2 regions of the Tolumonas lignilytica genome follow, and region 1 is predicted to be linked to the other one. Evidence: riboswitches for the same ligand, from Rfam matches in the RefSeq annotation. Region 1 holds a riboswitch; the other holds the start of a gene.
The links. A riboswitch is a leader RNA that binds a small molecule or an ion and turns the genes downstream of it on or off. The one in region 1 is predicted to bind thiamine pyrophosphate.

Region 1 (4,974 bases):
TGCGGGGAGTGCAGACGCACACTTAAATGCTGACCGGTGAGTAACAGCCCGATACTGAAACTTAACGCAAGGAGTCCGGCACAAGCGGCAATGGACAACGATTGCCGGGTTGTCTGTAACAGCAGCGACTGCTGCCAGCTTTGGTTAAGCAGGGCTTGCAGTCCATACCAGAAAATAGCCAGCAGTGGGGGCAGAAACAGCGCCAACCCCGTCAATAATGCAAACAAATCGGGAAGCAGCGCATGGGGTTGATAGCGCACATACTGGCCTGAGGTGGTAGTCAGATGGGGTGATGAAGGTTTCAGCCAGCCATAACAGGCGACCACGATGGTGCCCAGCACCAACTGCCAGCAGGCCAGTTGTCCGGCGGCGGCCAGATCAAAATCAAAGCGCAGCGCCTGATAAATGGCAACCTCCAGTGTGGTGGCCTGCGGCCCGCCGCCCAAGGCCATGACGATGGTGAAACTGGTAAAACAGAGCATAAAGATCAGGCTCGCCAACCCCGGCAACAATCGGCGCATGGCAGGCCATTCCAACAAATGAAAACGGCTCCATTCTGTCATGTTGAGTTGTGCTGCCTGCCGCCAGTAATTGTGAGGGATCTGCTCCAGCGACTGTACCAGCCAGCGTGTCGCCAACGGCATATTAAAAAAGACGTGGGCCAGCAGAATGCCGGAGAGGCCAAACAAATAATCGGGCAATGTCAGCCCAGCCCATGACGCCAGTTGCCTCAGCCAGCCTTGTGCACCATGTACTGCGACCAGCCCGAACAAGGCTATGATGACCGGTAATACCTGCGATAAGCCGAAAAGATGTAAGAGCAATGTCTTGCCGGGGAATTGACGATGAAACAACGCACGCGCCAGCGGTATCGCCAGACATAAACTCAGCAGTGTGGAGAGTGTGGCCTGTTTCAGACTGAACCAGACCACATGCAGCAGATAACTGTCTTGCCAGAGCTGAACGGAGGTCGTTTCCGGCTGGGCCAGCAAAGCCGTCAACGGGCCCAGTGTGACCGATAAAATCAGTGCGGCCACCAACGAGCCAGAACACCACCAGAAACGCCGCCGCATCAGTGACTGACAGCCTGTAACCACTCTTTGATCCAGCGTTTACGTTCGCCCAGTTTCTGCGGGTCGATCTGTAACGTTTTCGCTGGCGTTTCGTGTTGGTTAAAGCCATCAGGCAGTGGAATGTTTGTCACGGGATACATCCAGTTACCTTCCGGAATTAATTTCTGAAAACGATCTGTCAGCAGGAACTGCATAAACTGCTGCGCCAATTGCGGTTGTTGGGCATTTTTCAATTGTGCTGCTACTTCAACCTGACGCAGATGACCTTCGCTGAACATGGCCGCGTGATATTGCTGTTTGTTTTCCGCCAGACGATGATAGGCCGGCGAGGTTGTGTAAGAGAGCACCAGATCGGCTTGTCCTTTCAAAAACATGCCATAGGCTTCACTCCAGCCTTTGGTGACGGTCAGCGTTTTTTTCGCCAGTTGCTCCCAGGCCGCGGGAGCCTGATCGCCATAAACCTCTTTCACCCACATCAGCAATCCTTGTCCGGGGGTACTGGTCCGAGGATCTTCATAAATGATTTTCAGATCGTTGCGAGAGACCAGCTCCTTCAGGCTTTGCGGAGGGTGTTGCAGCTTATTCCCGTCATAGACAAACGCGAAATAGCCGTAATCAAACGGCAAAAAGGTCTCATCGTGCCAGCCACCGGGTAGGCTCAAACTTTTCAGATCCGCATGGTGAGCGGTAAATAATTGACTGTTCCGCGCATCAGCCAGCATACCTTCATCCATTCCCAGCGCCACATCGGCTTTAGTATGAGCGCCTTCCAGCTTCAGACGATTCAGGATCGCCACGCCATCTTCCAGTGCCACCCATTTCAGTTCGCACTGACATTCAGCTTCAAAGGCCTGTTTGACTTTCGGGCCCGGCCCCCAGTCACTGGCAAAGGAATCATAGGTGTAAACCGTCAATACCGGTTTGGATTCGGCGGCCTGAACGAGTGTCGAGCCGGTTAGTAAGACGGCGGTCAGAAGCCATGACCCAAAATGACGCATGCTATACTCCATTTATATCTGTGTAGGTAGCGGTTGTGCAGGCGTCAATTTCTGAGCATGGCCGAAGGATGAATGCGCCACTCTCAAATCCCTACGCCAGTATGAACTGGATCAGGTTCACCGGGTATGATCTCAGCGGACGCCCGCACCCCGTTTGAGAAACATTGTTATTTTAGTAACGAAATGGCCGTAAAACCAGTGACGTAATAATGGAGTGATGCTAGGTTTTTACTATACCTGATTAAATATATCGAAGTTGAAAACGTTTTCTAACCCCTATTCAAGGAGATAACTATGCTGACAACCACCCGCGAACGACGCACTTTCATGCGTATGGTGATCAATGCGCCTGTTACTCTGATTCGCGGTTCTGAACATATTCTCGCTACTTGCCGGGATCTCAGCGCCAACGGCATGGCCATTGAGGTGGAGACCGATACTCAGTTTACGCTGGAGGAAATCCTGAGTGTGAGTTTATCGACGAACAGCAATGCATTACCGCCTTTTGTTGCCGATGCCAAAATAGTGAGGTTGGAAACGATCGATGAGATAGTTCAATTAGGGGTCGAATTTGTCACTGTCGGGTGAAAACGCTCATATTGATACTCATGGCTGCGAAGATACAGACGACTTTTTTCTCCCAATACACCGGGTGCCAATTCGGCCGGGCCGGTAACCTCCAGGGGCAGAAAGGGCTGCCCTTCAATAGCAACTGTCTCTTCATTTCCGCTATAAGCAGGAAGCGCAACGGCCAATAAAGCGTGATCCGGAATATACACAATCGCTTGTGGCAAGTCGGGATAAAGCGCTGCCAGTAAGGCCATCATCAGGGCGCTTTTACTATCACAGTCGCCACGATTTTGTGCCAGCACCTGCTCCGGCATCAGAAACGTCACGCCTCGCAAACCATCACTGGATTGCAGGGGGTCATAAGGAATCGATTGCACAAAATCTAACAGACCGGCTGTCACCAGCGATTTTTCATCGTTCGGATAGCGCTTTTTCTGTTCTTCTGTGGCAGACGCGACGATGACTCGTTGTAGCGTCTGTGCGATTTCCTGTAATTCAGGGCTGCTGTCGGCCGCGATCCGGACATGATCAGGTCGGATTAAATGACTGTCGTTACCGCCATGCCGTTTATAGTAGTGCTGATCCAGATAGGCATTGAAGAGCGTGGATTGTTGCTGTGCCAGCCAGCTTTTGATCTGCGGGAGCAGCTTTTCGTCGCTGGTTTGATAATCAACCCGGCCACCGTCGGCCGTCTGACGAAAACGGAAGCTGACATCCGGATACTGTTCCCGGGCATCACGCACCAATTGCTGAAATACAAACGCATCTGCCTGCGCAGAGCGCCATGCACTCCAGGGTGGTAAGGCGGTCTCTGCAGGTAACGTGAGCGTAAAGGCCTGAGTCGATGCATTATCGTATTTCCAGACATAATGCAGTTGCAGGCCTTCGCGCGAGAAGGCTTGTTGTTGCGCACTGGCTGTGCCGTTAAGCAACGCCAGTGCTAAACACAGCGGGATCAGGCGAATTGCCATTGTCCGTTTGCTTGCCATAACAGGGTCTTCTCATGGAACGGTTGCAATGTGCTGCGATGACCGACACTGACGATGATGGTGTGCGGCAGCTCTTTACGCAGCAATTGATAGAGCTCGGCTTCACTCTGTTCATCCAGCGCCGAAGAGGCTTCATCTAAGAATAGAACATTGGGTTCAACCAGCAGTATGCGGGCAAAGGCGACGCGCTGCTGTTCACCGAGACTGAGGATTTGTCCCCACATTTCCACATTGTCCAGTTGGGCGGTCAGTTTTTCCAGGCCGACGAGCTGCAACACTCTGGCCGCTTCGGTATTGCTGACTTCGGCCAATGGATAGCTCAACGCCTGACGCAGGCTGCCCAGCGGCAGGTAAGGTTTTTGTGACAGGAACAGCGACTGGCTATTTTCAGGATAGTTCACTTTGCCGCTGGCAAACGGCCATAACCCTGCCAGGGTACGCAGCAATGTTGATTTGCCACAGCCTGACGGGCCTTGAATCAATAATGAATCGCCCGCTGTCAGTTGCCAGTTGGCATTTTCCATCAGACAGGTGCCATCTGGTTGAGTGATGCCAACCTGCTGCAGTTGCAATGCATGACCCGTTTTCTCGGGTTGCAGGCGAGGCAGATTTTCAGCCTGCTGCAAGCCCTGTTCAAAAGTAGCAAGACGGTCGACGACCGATTTCCAGCGGGCCAAATCGGTATAGTTGTCGATCAGCAATGACATGGAACCTTGCACAATGCCAAATGCAGACAACGTCTGCATCAAATCGCCCAGGGTGATTTGCTTGGCAAAATAGAGTGGAGCGCCTAACACCACAGGGAAAATCACTGCGGTCTGATTAAAGCCCAGGGTAAAAAAGCCCAGTACTTTTTGACGTTTCATCAGAGCATAGAAATTATCGACCACCTGCAGGAAGCGGTTACGCAGATATCCACCTTCTTCCTGAGATCCCTGATACAGGGCGATGGCTTCGGCATTTTCGCGCATACGAACCAGAGAAAAACGGAAATCTGCTTCGTAACGCTGCTGGTTAAAATTGAGTTTGACCAACGGGCGACCAATCCAGAAAGTCAGTATCGTGCCAAAGACGGAATAGGCTAGGGCGGCCCAGACCATATACCCCTGCGACAAATGGAACGAGGTATTGCCGATAGAGAGAGTGGAGGGCTTTGATAATGTCCACAACACGCTCAAAAAAGTAAACAGTGTGGCAATCTGTGACAGAAAGCCGATCGACAGCGATAGTGTTGAGCCGACAAATTCGTTGATATCTTCTGCAATACGTTGATCGGGGTTATCCGTCTGACGGTCGGTCAGTTGCAACCGGTAAAAGTTATTGTTGGCCAGCCAGTGCGAGATC
Region 2 (4,974 bases), 1.1 Mb from region 1:
ATCGCTCTTTCATCGTGATGATGAGTGAAGGCGATATGTCGTTGCCGCGGGTCGTATTCGACATGGCCTCCAGCATGAACATGTCACTGATCGCAGAAGGGGTCGAGAATCAGGTTGAATTCGAGCGCTTGAAACAGATTGGCTATCGCCAGATGCAAGGGTTCATGTTTGCCGTGCCAATGGCAGAAGAGGCGTTACAGCACTGGCTGGTGGCGCATCAGCAGCAGGAATAAATGGCAGAACGGGGAAGCCCCATTCTGCCAAATGTCTTCTTACCACCATTGATAAAAATGGTGTACCGGACCGATCCCGTGACCAACCGCTAAATCATCGGCATGTGATAAGGCTCCGGAGAGCCACTGCTTGGCATGGCTGAGGGTTTCCGGCCAGTTCTGATAACGGGGATAGAGTGCGGCAAGGGCGGCGGAGAGCGTACAACCGGTGCCATGCGTATTCCGGGTCGGAATTCGAGGTGCAGGAAACGGCAGGATCGCATCCGCCGTGAGCAACCAGTCAGGGCTCTGAAGCTGGTCAGCCAGATGGCCACCTTTCATCAGCACAGCCTGACACCCCAACTTCAATAACGCCTGTCCTTGCGCCACCATGGCGCTCTCGCTGGTGGCCTCGTCACAACCCAAGAGAGCCGCGGCTTCCGGCAAGTTGGGCGTTACAATGCTGGCAAGCGGTAACAAGCGCTGACGCAAGGCATCAATGGCGGCATCGGCGAGCAGACGATGACCGCCTTTTGCGATCATTACCGTGTCCAATACCACACAGGGCGGTTGCCATTGCTGGATGGCATCGGCCACCACGTCGATAATAGCACTATCGGCCAGCATACCGATTTTGACAGAGTCGACCCGGATATCACTGAACACTGCCTGGCACTGTGCCGCAATAAATTCAGTCGGTATTGCATGAACAGCCTGCACACCCTGCGTATTCTGGGCGGTGAGGGCGGTAATGACGCTCATGCCGTAGGCCCCCAGCGCCGAAAAGGTTTTCAGATCGGCCTGGATCCCGGCACCGCCACCACTGTCCGAGCCGGCAATTGTTAGGGCGTGTGGGATCATGCTCGGGCCTCTTGAATGCGTTGTCCTAATGTCCGGCTGGCGGCAGCCGGATCGCTTGCGGCACAAATGGCGGAAACCACGGCAATACCATCCGCACCTGCCCGGATGATATCAGCGGTCTCCGGCAGACCGATCCCGCCAATGGCCACGACCGGTTGTTCCACCTGTTTTCGCCAGTCACGGAATTGCGCCAAACCAATGGCAGGGTCGGCATCCTGTTTGGTGCCGGTCGGGAACACGGGGCCGACACCGAGATAATCGGCCAGCAGACAATCCTCGCCCTGCAGATGCTGCAATTGAGAAATCGATAATCCAAGAATCTTATCCGGCCCCAGCAATTGACGTGCGACGGCCAGCGGCAAATCGCCCTGGCCAAGGTGTACCCCGTCGGCATCGCAGGCCAGAGCGATATCGATATGGTCATTGATCAAATACGCCACGTTAGCATCACAGCACAGCGGCATGATCCGGTAGGAGAGATGCAGCCAATCCCGCTTTTTCCATTGTGGGGCGCGTAATTGGAGAGTGGTTACTCCCGCATCAAGCACCTGTTGGGTCAGGCGGATGGCCGCATCAAATCCGCCGCACATGACCGGGTCGAGCACCAGATAAAGGGAAAGGTCGAATTTCATGCCAGCGCCTCAGCGATGGTCTCGGCATCCAACAGATAGAGGTTATCCAAAAATAGAGGAACAAAACTGCCCGGGCCTTTCGCTTTCGCAGCCGCGCGCTGTCCTGCAATCGCCATGACGGCGCACGCACTGGCCACGGCTTCTAAGCGGCGTTCCGGTTCCGCGGCCGCGACAAAAGCGGCAACCACGCTGGAAAGGGCACAGCCGGTGCCGGTGACGCGCGTCATCATGGGGTCACCCGCTTTCACACTGACTGTGTTTTCACCATCGGTGATGTAATCAATTTCACCGGTTACCGCAACAATGGCTCCGCTGGTTTTGGCCAGTGTTATGGCGGCATCAATCGCCTGCTCACTCTGGTTGGCACTGTCGACCCCTTTACCGGATGCCGATAAACCGGCCAGCGCCATGATTTCAGAGGCATTTCCCCGAATGGCGGCGGGTTGTTTTTGTAATAATTCACGGCACAGGTCGGTGCGGTAAGGTAAAACGCCCACGGCAACAGGATCTAAGACCCAAGGTGTTCCTGACTGATTGGCCGCATCAACAGCAATACGGATCGTGGCCGCTTGTGTAGACGTCAGCGTTCCGACATTGACGGACAATGCAGAAGCGATCGCGGCAAAACGACCGGCTTCTTCCGGTGCCGTGATCATGGCAGGGGCAGCACCCAATGCCAGCAATACATTCGCGGTAAAGCCCGTCACCACATCGTTGGTAATCACATGAGTTAAAGGTGCGGTGCGGCGGAAATGTTCAAGATGAGTGGCAACCGTTGTTGCAGGTAGCGCTTGCGGCATAAGTCCTCCTTCAATATGGCAGACAAAATGCGCAGCAGAAGGAGGACGGCAGCGCCGTCGTGAACTCCCTACGCTGGCATGATCCAGATCAGGTGGTGCGGGTATCTCTCAGCCGCATGGCGGCACCCCGGTCACATTCATATGCATTCTGGCGGCGAGGAGGCGTTACTGTCAATCAAACCGATGTTCATCGCTCAAAATGGCAGGATAAACATCGGTTGTTCCAGAGGATGATAAATTTATTGTGGTTGTAAGGCGCTGATATCGCCATGCTCCCAATTCTGCTCAGATTGTTCCAACGCCTTGCTGATGGTCGTCAGGTTGTCGGAAGATTGGAGTTTGGGTAACGGATCAAGCCCCACTGTGGCAAAAATCTGGCCGTAAGCATTACGTAGCTCTGCGTAAGCCAAATCATTACGCAATGAGGTATTGACGGCGTTGAGTTCTCCTTGGATCAGCTGTAACTCACCAATACCGCCGGTTTTGTAGCGATTGCGTAGCTGGCCGACGATTTTATCATCCAATTTTTGCAATTCTTCGCCAGTATGATACTGGCGCAGGGCTTCATTGAAGTTCGCGTTGGCGACATAAAGCTGCGCCATGATGGCCATCGACATCGCCTGACGACGCGCCTCCGCCACCGATTCGCCAGCTTTGGCTACTTTTTCCGCCGTGGGTCCCGAAAACAGGTTGAATAGATTCCAGGTGACTTTTACACCGGCATCGGCCCAGCTTTGATTCACCAGATAGGAATTGCTGTCATAGTGTCCACCGGCTGAGAATTCTAGCCCTGGCAGCATACGTAGCATGGCTTTGCGGGTTTCGGCAGCACTGATCCGAACTTGGTAGTCCTGCTCCCGCAATTCAGGACGGCTGATTAACGCGGCTTTTTCCAGTTTGCTAAGATCCATTGTCAGAGCGGGCTCTGGCAGTGCATTTTCATCAGGTAATGCTAATGTGTAATCGGTCCCTAACGGCAGGTTCATCAAGGTTGCCAGTTCGGTTTTTGCCAATGACAGCGCTTTCCGTTGTTCTTCTAATTGCCGGGTGGCATCAATCAAGGCGCGTTGATAACTTAGCGCTTCAATCGGGTCGCCAACTTGTTGTGTCGTCATCCGCTGACTGGCTTCTCTGGCCATATTGACCCGATCAATCAGTTTATCAATCCGGCTGAGTAAACGCTCTGCGGCGACGGCTCGCCAGTATGCAGAGCGAACGTCCTGAACGATGGTATGAATAACTTTGCGGCGACGCTCTTCGGCAATCCAGCGTTGATCAGACTGTTGCTGAGCGGTGACATAGCTGACACCAAAATCCAGCACATTCCAAACCATGTTCAGGTCAGCAACCCGGCGATTGCGATCCTGCGAAGTGGATGGTTCAAGTGACTGGGTGCCGCTGAGCACACTTTCGCTGCTGGATGCACTGGTATTACTGCGATCGACATAACCGGCTTCGGCGGCCAGTTTGGGTAACAGATCAAAGTGAGATAAATCCACCTGTTTCTGCGCCAGCGCTTCTTCCATGACTTTCAGGCGGGCTTCCAGATTGTATTTTAACGCTCTGGCAGTTGCATCATATAAGGTTATCGGGGCGGTTACCGGCTCCTGATTACTAAACATCGACCCTAAATCAGCATAAGAGCGTTGTTCACTTTGCATTCGGTCAATCGGCTTAGTGGAGACTGCACAACCACTGATGAATAATGCAATCAAGCTGATACTGAAAAATTTAGCGCTTCTCTGCATATTTTAATTCCTTATCCCTGTTCTATTTTGGTCATTTTTTGCCGTCTGTAGTTCTAAACGGGTTGTTGTTTCAAGTTGAGTAATGCTGCTTCGATGGCGGCCAGTTGCTGATGTTCATACAGATCTAATTCACTTAATTGTGTGGCAAAGACCGGCGCACCAAATACCGATGTTGGTGTTGTTAAGGAGTTGCTTCCAGTTCCTGCACCAAGGACTGGATTCCAACTACTACCAGAAAAAATCGTTAGCGGTGTGTTGCCTGGTAATGGAATACCGCCAAACAGGCCGGCCAGTGTTGATGAGCCACCAAGTGCCGGGCCATTGGATGGATTGCCACTGTGTAGGGCACCGAGCTCCTGTCCGCCGATACCGTGATCAGAAAATACAGAGGTAATAGTTGTTGGTGCCGTCGCACTACCACCTTGCGTGGCGTTACTGAAGATCGTTGCAGTCGTCGGGGTGGTTTCACCGAGTGACGTGGTGGTGAAAATGGTGGTTGGCGAACCAGATGTTCCATTTTCTGTGCTTGAGGCACTGATTACTGCTATTTGGTTTTGTGTATTGGCGCTGCTTGTTGTCACGCTTGAACCCGCAGCTCCATCGGTGACTTTAAATTGAGGATCTCCACCGGGTGGAACAGAATTAATGTCGTAATTATTAGAATCGGTAGTTCCGTTTCCAGCATTACCGGCCAGATCAGTTACGCCAGTATTATCTAACG

Region 2: linked by a shared signal. The riboswitch ahead of thiM (hydroxyethylthiazole kinase) and the one ahead of thiB (thiamine ABC transporter substrate binding subunit) in region 1 are both predicted to bind thiamine pyrophosphate.

What each region holds. Positions count from the first base shown of each region.
Region 1 covers NZ_AZUK01000001.1:2,540,832-2,545,805, forward strand. The annotation lists gene thiP (thiamine/thiamine pyrophosphate ABC transporter permease) at 1-1,073, opposite strand, end outside; gene thiB (thiamine ABC transporter substrate binding subunit) at 1,073-2,071, opposite strand; TPP riboswitch at 2,143-2,234, opposite strand; gene H027_RS0111800 (PilZ domain-containing protein) at 2,366-2,659, shown strand; gene H027_RS0111805 (hypothetical protein) at 2,626-3,630, opposite strand; gene H027_RS0111810 (ABC transporter ATP-binding protein/permease) at 3,597-4,974, opposite strand, start outside.
Region 2 covers NZ_AZUK01000001.1:1,474,739-1,479,712, reverse strand. The annotation lists gene H027_RS18295 (bifunctional diguanylate cyclase/phosphodiesterase) at 1-233, shown strand, start outside; gene thiD (bifunctional hydroxymethylpyrimidine kinase/phosphomethylpyrimidine kinase) at 273-1,073, opposite strand; gene thiE (thiamine phosphate synthase) at 1,070-1,705, opposite strand; gene thiM (hydroxyethylthiazole kinase) at 1,702-2,505, opposite strand; TPP riboswitch at 2,553-2,645, opposite strand; gene H027_RS0106900 (TolC family protein) at 2,745-4,253, opposite strand; gene H027_RS17565 (Ig-like domain-containing protein) at 4,307-4,974, opposite strand, start outside.